3 regions of the Endozoicomonas sp. ALB115 genome follow, and region 1 is predicted to be linked to each of the others. Evidence: predicted binding sites of a transcription regulator. Region 1 holds the regulator's gene; each other region holds the start of a gene.
The links. Region 1 encodes LexA, which represses DNA repair genes until DNA is damaged. Its sites were predicted from a motif close to TACTGTNTANNTANACAGTA; they were not measured.
Positions count from the first base shown of each region.

Region 2: a site for LexA is predicted at 2,051-2,070, ahead of recA (recombinase RecA). Genes of this name have one in related genera too.
Region 3: a site for LexA is predicted at 1,552-1,571, ahead of ruvC (crossover junction endodeoxyribonuclease RuvC). Genes of this name have one in related genera too.

Region 1 covers NZ_JBLYZG010000052.1:4,349-8,527, reverse strand. The annotation lists gene nagZ (beta-N-acetylhexosaminidase) at 1-689, opposite strand, end outside; gene ACO6VE_RS18805 (L,D-transpeptidase family protein) at 716-1,198, opposite strand; gene ACO6VE_RS18800 (TetR/AcrR family transcriptional regulator) at 1,233-1,862, opposite strand; gene lexA (transcriptional repressor LexA) at 2,009-2,605, shown strand; gene ACO6VE_RS18790 (hypothetical protein) at 2,800-3,231, shown strand; gene ACO6VE_RS18785 (hypothetical protein) at 3,252-3,494, opposite strand; gene ACO6VE_RS18780 (DUF6586 family protein) at 3,623-4,099, opposite strand.
Region 2 covers NZ_JBLYZG010000008.1:99,901-104,079, forward strand. The annotation lists partial or broken gene ACO6VE_RS05775 (DTW domain-containing protein) at 66-398, opposite strand; gene ACO6VE_RS05780 (regulatory protein RecX) at 436-891, opposite strand; gene recA (recombinase RecA) at 896-1,996, opposite strand; gene ACO6VE_RS05790 (CinA family protein) at 2,137-2,631, opposite strand; gene ACO6VE_RS05795 (DUF3299 domain-containing protein) at 2,793-3,320, opposite strand; gene ACO6VE_RS05800 (ABC transporter permease) at 3,332-4,179, opposite strand, start outside.
Region 3 covers NZ_JBLYZG010000041.1:20,214-24,392, reverse strand. The annotation lists gene ruvB (Holliday junction branch migration DNA helicase RuvB) at 1-332, opposite strand, end outside; gene ruvA (Holliday junction branch migration protein RuvA) at 353-970, opposite strand; gene ruvC (crossover junction endodeoxyribonuclease RuvC) at 993-1,517, opposite strand; gene ACO6VE_RS16760 (hypothetical protein) at 1,865-2,158, shown strand; gene ACO6VE_RS16755 (DUF1601 domain-containing protein) at 2,354-4,179, shown strand, end outside.

The sequences.
Region 1 (4,179 bases):
TAACCCACCGGATGCCGGTCAATAGCGGGAAACAGGATATGGGCCGACATTAATGCCTCAACCCCCTTTTGAATCATTACCCGGAAAGGCTCCAGGTCCGACTGACAGATCTCATCAAAAGTACGATCATCCAGGGGAAGGCTCACATGGGAATCAGCATCCACATTCCCATGGCCCGGAAAGTGCTTGATAACCACAGACATTCCCGCTTCATGAACCCCATCAATCCACAATGAGGCCAGGTGATTCACCTGCTCAATCGAACGCCCAAAAGCCCGATCTCCCACGATCGACGTTTTACCATGATCAATATCCAGCACCGGCCCCAGGCAAAGATCTATCCCGCAGGCCAGCAACTCAGAGGCCATCAGCCAGCCTGACTGATAAGCCATCTGATACTGCTGATCCGGGTCAAATGCCCCATAAGCCTGCGCCGGGGGTAGACGGGTAAATCCGTCCTTGAAGCGTTGCACACGCCCACCTTCCTGATCCACACAGATTAACAGATCCCGACGAACATTCCGGACAGAACGAACCATGGCAATTAACTGTTCCCGACTCTGATAGTTCCTGGAAAAAAGGACAATACCCGCAACACCGGGCAGGGAAAGCAGCTGGTGTTCTTCGGCGGTCAGCTGCACTCCCTCGAGATCAATCAAAAGAACACCACGGTTCAGGCCTGTTGGCACGACTCTATCCTCTAAAAAAAACGGTATCAGCTAAGCTGTATATCTATCCTGGTACCGGTATCTACACGGTCAAACAGATCGATAATATCTTCCCCATGCATTCGGATACATCCCCGCGAGCCGGGTTCACCCATCACTGCCGTATCCGGCGAACCGTGGATATAGATATAGCGACGCATGGTATCAACATTACCCAGCCGGTTATATCCGGGCTCCAGGCCACTGAGCCATAAAATTCTGGTTAATATCCAGTCCTTTCTTTCAGGGTACTGCTGACAAAGCCCGGGGGAATAAATCTCACCGGTAAAGCGACGTCCGACAAATACTGAATTAGTCGGCAGACCGGCACCAATTTTCGCCCGGATAACATGCTGACCAAGAGGTGTTTGCCAGCTCCCCTCCTGCTGCCCGACTCCCTTGCTGGCAGTAGACACAGAATAAACACGGCGCTTGCCGTCCTTCTCATGCAGCACCATCTCCTGACTGGCAATATGAACAGTAAGATGCATCGGTAAATCAAGCTCTGTATGGTTAAATGATCCGTCAGGTGTGCGATCTTAGACCTGCCGCCATGAAAGGCACCATCTTTCTCATGATATCTTCCAGTTCAGTCCTGACCCCATAATCGCTTTCCGCAATAGCCCTCAGTGCATCCGCTCCTGAAAGGGTAAACACAGCGGAACCCAGAATAAAATAGACGCGCCAGAACAGGTCATTCAATGGCAACTCAGGACACGCTTTTACCAGCAACTCCAGATAAGCCTGGAATACTTCCCCGTAGACGTCGCGCAAATATTTCTTCAGATGCCCCTGGCCCTGTGTGTAGGCCAGGCCAATCATCCTCATACAAACAGAGAGATCTTCAGGGCTGCGGGGTTTAACCGCCATGATCTGATCCACCAGTAAATGAAGTATTTCTTCCAGATCAAGAACGTCATTATTATCCTGATATCGCACAAGAGCCCCGGAAAGATTGCTGACAAAAGGATCAAGAAAACGGGAAAAGACCGCCTGGATCAGGGATTTTTTGGAGCCGAAGTGGTAATTAACAGCGGCCAGGTTAACACCCGCCTGACTGGTAATTGAACGCAGCGAGGTCTCTGCGAACCCATGCTCAGCAAATAACTTCTCGGCAGCGTCCAGAATCCTGTCTACTGTCGCTGACTGTGACATGTCTGTAAAACCTCCAATGTAAACATTTGTTTAAAACTAACGTTTGCCAACTGAAACATCAAGTTAGATTAATAAGACAGGGGTGGTTGCAGTCAGCAAAATACTGTATATAATTACATGTACTGTATAAAAACACAGATTTAATCATGTATAAATTGACCAAGCGCCAGACTGAGATTCTTGAACTGATCAAATCTCATATAGAAGAGACCGGTTTCCCCCCCACTCGTGCAGAAATCGCACAGACCTTCGGGTTCCGATCACCCAATGCAGCAGAAGAACATCTCAGAGCCCTCGCCCGCAAGGGAGCTATCGAGATCACCCCCGGAACCTCAAGAGGTATCCGAATCCCCGGCACTGAATCTTCCGGCCTGCCTATTGTAGGACAGGTTGCTGCAGGAAGCCCCATTCTTGCCCAGGAACATATTGAAGACCACCTGTCCATCAACCCTGATTTCTTTTCCCCCAAAGCAGACTTCATGCTTCGGGTAAAAGGGATGAGCATGAAGGATATCGGTATTCTTGACGGGGACCTTCTGGCTGTCCATAAAACATCAACCGCAGCCAATGGCCAGATTGTCGTTGCCAGAATTGACGACGAAGTAACGGTCAAACGTTTTGAACAGGTTAAAAACAGAATTTACCTGCACCCGGAAAACAAAGAATTCAAGACAATCGAAGTAGACCTCAGCGTTGATACCTTTGCTATCGAAGGACTGAGTGTGGGGGTTATCAGGAACTAGTGCGGCTAAGCGTTATTACCCGTAAACCACGTTCACCCTGAGCGGAGTCGAAGGGTGCTTGGCACGATCTATCAGAGTCCGGAGTTTCCGCCTTTAGGCCCTATGGGTCCTTCGACAAGCTTCAGGACGAACGGTATGGGCAACAGCGCTTAGCAGCACTAGACCCTGACGATCTCTGATGTAGAGGACCTGACATGCAAGCATTAACACCATCATCCAGTCAGAACGGTAACGCTCCCTGCATTGACAGTGAACCTGTCAGCTTTATTGATGAGCTGATTCTCTCAGGCCCGCCCTGGCAATCAGGACGTTTTCTGAAGACTGTTCTGTATGAGCTGGCTAACCATCAGGATCAACGCTGGCTTACCCTGATACTGTCCAGTGAACAGGCAAAAAGCACCATAAACTGGCTGAAGTCATCGGGCATCAGCAGGCAGCGCCTTCAGGTTCTCAACCCTTCCGCAGTGGCAGACCCACTGAAACTCACTCGCAAGGCACTGGCCTCAGGCACCAGCCACACCGTGGTCAGCTGGATCGAGCAGATGGATAGCATCACACTCTCTGAACTCGAGACCGCCGCTCGCTCAGGTCGATGTCAGGGACTGGCAATCAGGAACAGAGGATAACTGGAGGGTCTGTATGACGGTTAATGAAGAACCCGGTTTTCAGGGATGTATTCTCCAGCGTCAGCTTCTGTTTTACGCCCGACTTCTTCTATGCAGGCATCCAGCATAGCCTTGGCTACCTCCACCTGATCTCCCTGGAGAAAGTCAAGCAACTCCCGGGAGAATGACATGGTAACCAGAGGCTCGGCGTTCTCCTCATCACTGCGACGCAAAACGATTTCGCCGGAAGGCAGTTCAACAATTTCAAGAAACGACGCTGACATAAATAGTGATACCGGGATTTTAGGGTTAGCGGTGAAGCATTGTGCATTAGCCAGCAGAGGCTTTCAAGATATCAGCCCTAAAGAGCTGAATATGGCTGGCAATGAACAAACCTGAAAACATCAGAAACCTACCACTCCAGGCTGAAGTTCCGACTATAGGTAACCAGCTCCTTCAAGGACTCAAGCACAGAAAGAAAGCCTTCTGACTGATCAAACCGCACACTATTGGCATTAAACAGAGGAATTTCATTCCGCTCAACACTTTTACGCTGTATAGGCATGGCACAGTCCTGATGACTTTTTAATAACGCCGACAACCAGGAATCATGTTGCTCAAGACGTTCAATGTACTGCAACTCAGTAGACACCTCTCCCTTATGATGAACACTGTTCATTGCCTCATCAAGAGAGGGTAGCTGATTTACCGGCAAACGGTAATTCGTCATAATTTCCGCCAGTAACGAGCGGTAAGCCTGAACCATTGCATTCAGACAGGCCTCACGAAATGCCGACTTGGCAAGATCATCAGCATCTTCCCAGGCATCCAGCAACAAACGGGCGTGAAAGAGCATTTTATTGGTATATCCCTGCCAATTGTTTGTCATAACCAACTCCATCAATCTTTCGGGAACAACTTGTGCTTTGTCGAACTCAAAGTTTATAAGTAGCTGGCCATATGAAATCA
Region 2 (4,179 bases), on a different contig from region 1:
GGGAAAAAATGATCACTTCACCCCATCATTAACAGGCTTTTTACCGGGCTTTTTTCACTGATGGCCTAATGAGCAGCAGAGCGGTACTGCTTAAGTATGTGCAGAGAGCGCGAATCCTCCTCCCTTCGCTGGCCTTTGCGTGCCCATAAATAGCGGTCACAATAGACTTGAACCAGGGCCTCCATCAGCTGACGATTGGTGTTTTCACCCAACTCGCCCAGTGCTCTTGCTGCCACTTCAGCGGTACACAAGTACTGCTCCTGACGATTACTTCGGAGACGGTAGATGGATGGCTCTTCAGGCTGCAAGCTCAGTAAATTCAAACCATGCAACCAGGGGCTTTGACGATACATTTTCCTGGCCTGTTGCCAGGTTGCATCAATGATAATGAAGGCAACCTTACGTTCACTCCCGGAATTATAATGCCACTGCCTGTTATGAAGAAGAGAAAGCGGAGTATATCTGGCTCATGGAGAAGCCGCGCTGGGCCAGAAAGCGGGTCTGCCGGGCTCTTTCTTTATGGTCCCGGGGTACAGAGGCACCAAACTTTCGCTCTTTTACCGCTTTTGCCAGTTCATCCCAGTGATCGTCCTGCTCCAGCAGGTATTGACCGATCAACTCGCTATCAACTCCTTTCTGAAACAGTTCCGATTTAATACGAACCGGACCGTAGCCCCGCTGTTGACGACTGTAGACCAAACTTTCAACAAAGCGGTCATCACTTTGCAGCCGCTCTGCCCGCAAGCGGGTAAGCGCGTCTAATACCAGTTCCCGGGGAAAACGGCCCGAGAGTTTTCGGACCAGTTCGGTAAAACCATGTTCCCGCCGGGCCAGTAGATCCATAGCAGCCCGGCGGACATCGTTTACCGATTGAATGACATCAGCAGACATTCAATTACTCAGCCAGCAGCTCGTCCTGCTGTACACTTGCCGCTGCATCGTCGTCACCTTTTTTGCCAGCACTTTTTCCGGCGTCAACTTCGGCTTTTTTTGCAGCGTCCTTCTCTGGAGTGCTCATTAACTCAGCACGGATCTGGGCTTCGATTTCAGCCGCCACTTCCGGATTATCAGAAAGATACTGGGCAGCATTGGCTTTACCCTGGCCAATCTTGGTTCCCTTATAGGCATACCAGGCACCGGATTTGTCCACCAGCTTCAGCTTGACACCCAGATCAATCACTTCGCCCATATGGTAGATGCCCTGACCATACAGAATCTGGAATTCAGCCTGACGGAATGGTGGCGATACCTTGTTCTTCACCACTTTAACGCGGGTTTCGTTACCGATCACCTCATCGCCCTGCTTCACCGAACCGGTACGACGAATATCAAGACGTACAGAAGAGTAAAATTTCAGCGCGTTACCGCCGGTAGTGGTTTCCGGGTTGCCGAACATCACACCGATCTTCATACGGATCTGGTTAATAAAGATGACCATGCAGTTGGTCTGTTTGATGGAACCGGTCAGCTTACGCAGTGCCTGAGACATCAGACGGGCCTGCAGACCAACGTGGGAGTCCCCCATATCACCTTCAATTTCAGCCTTGGGTACCAGGGCAGCGACAGAGTCAACCACGATAACATCCACGGCACCGGAACGAACCAGCATATCGGTAATTTCCAGCGCCTGTTCACCGGTATCCGGCTGGGAGACGTACAGGTCATCCACATTTACACCCAGCTTACCGGCGTACTGTGGGTCCAGGGCATGCTCAGCATCAACAAAGGCACAGGTGGCACCGTGCTTCTGGGCCTGGGCAATAACGCTCAGGGTCAGCGTGGTTTTACCGGAAGATTCAGGGCCGAAGATTTCAATAACACGGCCTTTCGGCAGGCCACCAATGCCCAGGGCAATATCCAGTTGCAGAGAACCGGTAGAAATTGCGGGAATTGCTTCCTGCTTCTGATCCCCCATCCGCATGATGGCACCTTTACCAAACTGTCGGTCAATCTGGCCAAGTGCTGCTGCCAACGCTTTTTTTCTGTTATCATCCATTTTTTCACGCCCTCAGTTCGATTCTGATTTCATCAGGAACAGCTCAATAAGTAATACTGTATATTTAAACAGATACTGGATATTTGTCCAGTATATTTATCGCTTCGACAGGAAGGAATCTTTTTTCAGGTTAACGTTTCTCAGGTCAACAGGGTCAGAACACCCAGCAACGCCTGAACAACCGTTTGCGCCCTGATCTGATCACGATCACCCTCAAAATGGAAGTGCCTTGCAGTTGTTTCCTGGCCGGCACTCCAGGCAATCCAGACGGTTCCCACAGGTTTTTCCGGTGTCGCCCCCCCCGGTCCGGCAACGCCGGTCACGGCTATAGAGATATCCGTTGCCAGCAGCTTGCGGACACCCCGGGCCATGGCGATGGCCACCTGCTCACTGACCGCACCGTATTTATTCAGCAACACTGTCGGCACATGCAGGAGATTGGCCTTTACGCCATTGGCATAGCAGATGACACCACCGTCAAACCAGGCCGAGCTTCCCGGCAACACGGTCAGGACATGACCAATACCACCACCGGTACAGGATTCAGCGGTAGACAGGGTCCAGCCCCTGGACATCAGGAGTTCAGCAATTTCCCTGACAATGGGGGACGTAGCAGAATGCAGTGCAGGTTCCATGGTCACTCGCCAGTACGGTTATCAGAGGAGCCAATCAGGATAGGATGTTATAACACGATTAGGGGCAGTCTTCACAAGTTATCATTGAATGCACCATTTCACAGCACTGTTGCCAGGGAAACATGCCTTGCCCCGGAGCATCGGGGCAAAGCATTCTCTCTCTATTCAAACTCCTTCAAACTCTCCACCGTTATGGCATAGACAACGTCAGTGTACTCGGAGGTATTGTTTTCAACCCTGATCACTCCTTCCAGCCAGTAAGGGGTATAGCCCGCTTCTGTGACTTTTATGCCCTGGTCATAGCGGACAAAAATGGTCTGGTTGGGTGGCGGTGGCGGTACATGAATACAGGCTCCCAGGGTTGGCACCAGCAACAGCTCTGTGGCTGATTGATCCTTGCCAATATTCAGCGGTACCAGGTAACCGGGAATTTTGACCCGTTGCTGATTCATACTTGCTACCGGAATCTTGCCCAGCTCTTCAATATACTCAATAGCCTCTTCCTGACTGATTTCACCCGCCTCATATTTACGGACAATGTCCTCATCCACCGGCGGCATCAGATCATCCCAGTTGATCTCTTTGATCGCAGGCTTTTCGGTGCTTGCAGCCATGGCAAAGTTCACCGGCATAAAAGCCAGCATAAGCACCACGGCCATCCAGCCAGGGTGTTGTCTTCCAGCTATCATTATTTGCTCTCCTACAGCCTGACCGTCAGACCATCCGCCAATGAATTTTTATAGGCCCGCCAGGCAGGCACTGCACCCAGTATGGTCGCCGAGATAACAATGACGACCGCCAGAATCCACTCAAACATCCCCGGTAACGCAATGGTAATGTGCAAACCCAGCTGCACTTGCAATACCGGTTGAATGGCGAACAGCATTCCATACATCAGCAGGAAGCCCAACAGTGTACCAGTGATGGCATAGATCAGGGACTCGGTCATCATCAGGGTAAAGATATGCCAGGGCCGGGCACCTACTGAACGGAGAATGGCCATCTCTCTGCGCCGTTCATTAAGCGACGTCAGAATGGTGGTCAGCATACCCACCAACCCCGCAATCACCACCATCACAGAAACCGCCAGCAATGCCTTTTCCGCTGAACCCACCAACTGCCAGAGTTCTCCCAGGGCGACACCCGGTAAAATAGCCGTCAGTGCTTCCTGGCGATACTCATTCACTGCCCGCTGATACCGAAAAGCCGCCACCCGGGACTTCAAACCAACAAAATAGGCGGTAATGCTGGACGGTTGCAAATCCATGGCCCGTGCCCTGTCGGAAGAAACCGAGAACAGTGCATTAGGTGCTGCCCCATTGACCCAGTCAATGTGCAACGCCTCAATCCCCTCCAGAGAGATCATTACCACTCGGTCCATAGGGGTGCCGGTGGGCTTTAACACACCAGAAATCCTGAAGGGTTTATCCTGATGCGTCTGCAGGCTCCGGCTTTCAACACCATGACTGAGCACTATTTCCTGACCAGCCTGATAGCCAAGAACCGCCGCCACTTCAGAACCAATCACCGCATCATAGAGATCATCAA
Region 3 (4,179 bases), on a different contig from region 1:
AACAGGATGTCATTAGGCTCAAGGTTCGTGAGCAGGGCGGCAAGGTCTCCGGCTTTTTCAATCACTGGCCCGGAAGTCGAACGGATATTACTGCCCATTTCATTGGCAACAATATGGGAAAGCGTTGTCTTGCCCAGCCCGGGCGGACCAAATATCAACGTATGATCCAAAGCATCACCACGCTTTCGGGCCGCCTGGATAAATATCTCCATCTGCTCCCTGACTTTTGGCTGCCCGGTGTACTCACGCAACCGGACAGGTCGAATGGCCCGATCCTGGGCCTCTTCACTCGGGCGCTCACTGGCTGATATTAAGCGATCCGCTTCAATCATAATTTTTTCCGGGAATGATGTTAAATCATACTTCTTAATGCCTGCCTGATCAGTTCTTCACTGGACAGACCTTCTACTTTAATCCGCCCAATCACCTTGCTGGCTTCCTGAGGCTTATAGCCCAGGGCAACCAGGGCACTGACGGCTTCCTGTTCAGTATCCGCGGCCTGTTTTTCCAGGGCCTGCCCCAGGGGCGTTCCAGTCAAACCATCAAATTGCGCAGCAGAGCTATCCCATGTTGACAGTTTGTCTTTTAACTCCACGATCAGGCGTTCCGCGGTTTTCTTGCCAACCCCGGGTAATTTCACCAGGGTAGAACTGTCGCCATCATGGATACAACGTACAAATACAGACGCTTCTATTCCGGAGAGCAGTGTCAGGCCCAGTTTCGGACCCACTCCATTCACTTTAATCAGAGTACGGAAAAGCTCTCTCTCCCGGGCGTCGCTAAAGCCATAGAGCAGCTGTGCATCTTCTCTAACGACAAAGTGCGTATAAAGCGTTGTCTCAACACCAACCTCTGGCAGACGGTAAAACACCGACATCGGCGCTTCAACTTCATAGCCCACCCCACCAGCCTCAATCAGCAGGTATGGGGCTTTTTTTTCCAGCAAAATACCGCGAAGTCTGCCTATCATATTCAGTATCTCTTCTAACGACTTAACTACTTAATAACCGACGATTTCTTCTGCCCGTTGCTCCGGCCATTCGCACCAGGCTTGCCCGTGTGTGGGAGTGGCACAATGCCACTGCTAACGCATCAGCGGCATCGGCCTGAGGGGTTTTATCCAGCTTCAGAATTGAAGTAATCATGTGCTGTACCTGGAACTTTTCCGCAGAGCCCTTACCCACCACCGCCTGTTTCACCTGTCGTGCCGAGTACTCTGCAACTTCAAGCCCATGATTTACTGCGGCAACAATCGCCGCACCACGGGCCTGCCCAAGCTTCAGGGCAGAGTCGGCATTGCGTGCCATAAACACCTGCTCAATACCGACAGATTGCGGACTGTACATTTCAATCACCGTATTGATACCCTGAAAAATTTGGGCAAGTCTTTCTGGCAGTGGCCCATCCTGAATTCGGATACAGCCGGATGCTACGTATTTACATTGGGAGCCAATTTCCTCAATGATTCCATACCCGGTAATCCTGGACCCGGGATCAATCCCCAACAATATGGCCATTCCATTTCTGTTCCAAACCTGTCGTTAAAAAGAATACTGTATATACATACACGTTTCCAGCATTACAATTTTGAAACACGGCATTACCAAAACAGGCTACGAAACTCAGCAGTTGCGACTTACCCTTGAACATGAGTTTTGGGGAGCCAGCCTGCCAGATGAACCATCAAATGAAAACATTACTGATCATTGCCAGTGTCACTCTGGTGCTGTTTCTAATCACACTGGCCTTTAATCTTTAATGGAAGCCTAAGGCTCCCTGATAATTGTTTTGTCTGTGCTGGCCGAGTTATAAATAAAATCGGCTTTGACAAACTTCCTGTCTGAGTTTTCCAGCAGTTCTTTCGATGGTTTTCCTTACTATCAGTCGCCACATAGGCGTCAATACCTGCCTCATCCGGGCATGGGGGTCGGCAAAACTGAGTTATTTTTTTATCGTCTATTGGCTTGTCCGGATTCAGTGCCAGCTCTCGTTCTTCAAGGTTTTTTTTGGCCTTCTGGATTTTTTCCAACCGCTGCTGTTTGAACTTCAGATCTCCCGGGATACCGTATCCGGTCTCCTGTCGGTATGCCTCATCTTCCTCTTTGTCATTGGTTTCAGCCTTTTTTATCAGGGCTCCCGGGGGGCTGTCCGAGAATAAACTGCCCTACTGCGGCGGCAGCAAATTGGTCTAAAAAACCCATTGTTGATCAAATAAAGACAAGTTTCGAATTTAATCTATAAAATTCGTCGCAAGCACCAATTAAACCAGAGTTTATAGACATTTCAGCAAGATGAACTATAAACAGAACAGTGTACACTTTTCATATTTTTTATGAATTAATGAAATATAATTATGGATAGAGGCACTGCTGGTATAAGTTGGAAATACACGACATCAGGTAATGATTATAAACCACCGGATGGTCATACCAATGCTTCAAGGAGTGGGCGATATCGGCATGACACAGTCAGACAGGTGAATACTCCACCCCCCTATATCTCAAGGTGTAATGAATTTTATCATACTTCTGACGCATGCTCTTCTCACTATCCACCAAGACATTCAGTAAAACCTGTTTATGATTTTAATGCTCTCATTACACACGAAAAAATGAGTTGCCTGGTGAGGATATCTGCTCGTTATGGTGATCGCTATGATGGTAGAAAACACAGTCAATTTGCCAGTTCAATTAAACAATACACATTAGGGTCAAAACGACCTTTAAATCATAGTGAACAAAGCCAACTGATACCATTGTTGCACGATTTTAAAGCGACACCCGGGTGGACCTGGCGAAGCCTGACGACAACGCTTCATTCCTTTACTTCAGCGGGTGTTTTGACCCCTCATAAATACATGGATGAGTTGGGAAAGGAAACTCAAGCTGCTTTACTGTCAACTTTACTTGATGCAGTAATAATACAGTGCAACCAAAAACCTGAAGTCAGAACTATTGATACACAAGGTATCGCCAACCTACTGTGGTCTGTGGCGAAACTGGTGGACAACGGGCTGGAGAAGACAGCGAAGCTCAAAGAGGCCGTAGCCGCGCTGTTGCCCCATGTGAAAACCAAAGCCGAATCAAAAGACGAGAAAGACCACTTCAACACTCAAGGTATCGCCAACCTGCTGTGGTCTGTGGCGAAACTGGTGGACAACGGGCTGGAGCTGGAGAAAACACCGAAGCTCAAAGAGGCCGTGGCCGCTCTGTTGCCCCATGTGAAAACCAAAGCCGAATCAAAAGACGAGAAAGACCACTTCATCGCTCAAGGTATCACCAACCTGCTGTGGTCCGTGGCGAAACTGGTAGACAACGGGCTGGAGATGGAGAAAACACCAAAGCTCAAAGAGGCCGTGGCCGCGCTGTTGCCCCATGTGAAAACCAAAAAAGCCGAAGCAAAAGACGAGAAAGACCACTTTATTCCTCAGCATATCGCCAACCTGCTGTGGGCCGTGGCGAAACTGGTGGAAAACGGGCTCAAGCTGGAGAAAACACCGAAGCTCAAAGAGGCCGTAGCCGCGTTGTTGCCCCATGTGAAAACCAAAGCCGAATCAAAAAAAGAGAAAGACCGCTTCACTCCTCAGCATATCGCAAACCTGCTGTGGTCTTTGGCGAAACTGGTGGACAACGGGCTGGAGCTGGAGAAGACACCGAAGCTCAAAGAGGCCGTGGCCGCGCTGTTGCCCCATGTGAAAACCAAAGCCGAATCAAAAGAAAAGAAAGAACACTTCAAGCCACAGGAGGTCGCCAACCTGTTGTGGGCGGTGACGAAACTGGTGGACAACGGGCTGGAGCTGGAGAAGGTACCGAAGCTCATAGAGGCCGTGGCTGCACTTTTGCGCCACGTGAAAACCAAAGCCGAAACAAAAGAAGATAAAGACCTCTTCAAGCCACAGGATGTCGCCAACCTGCTATGGGCCGTGGCGAAACTGGTGGACAACGGGCTGGAGCTGGAGAAGGTACCGAAGCTCATAGAGGCCGTGGCCGCACTTTTGCGCCACGTGAAAACCAAAGCCGAAACAAAAGAAGGTAAAGACCTCTTCAAGCCACAGGATGTCGCCAACCTGCTATGGGCCGTGGCGAAACTGGTGGACAATGGCCTGGAGCTGGAGAAGACACCGAAGCTGAAAGGGGCCGTGGCCGCGCTGTTGCCCCATGTGGAAACCAAGGCCGAATC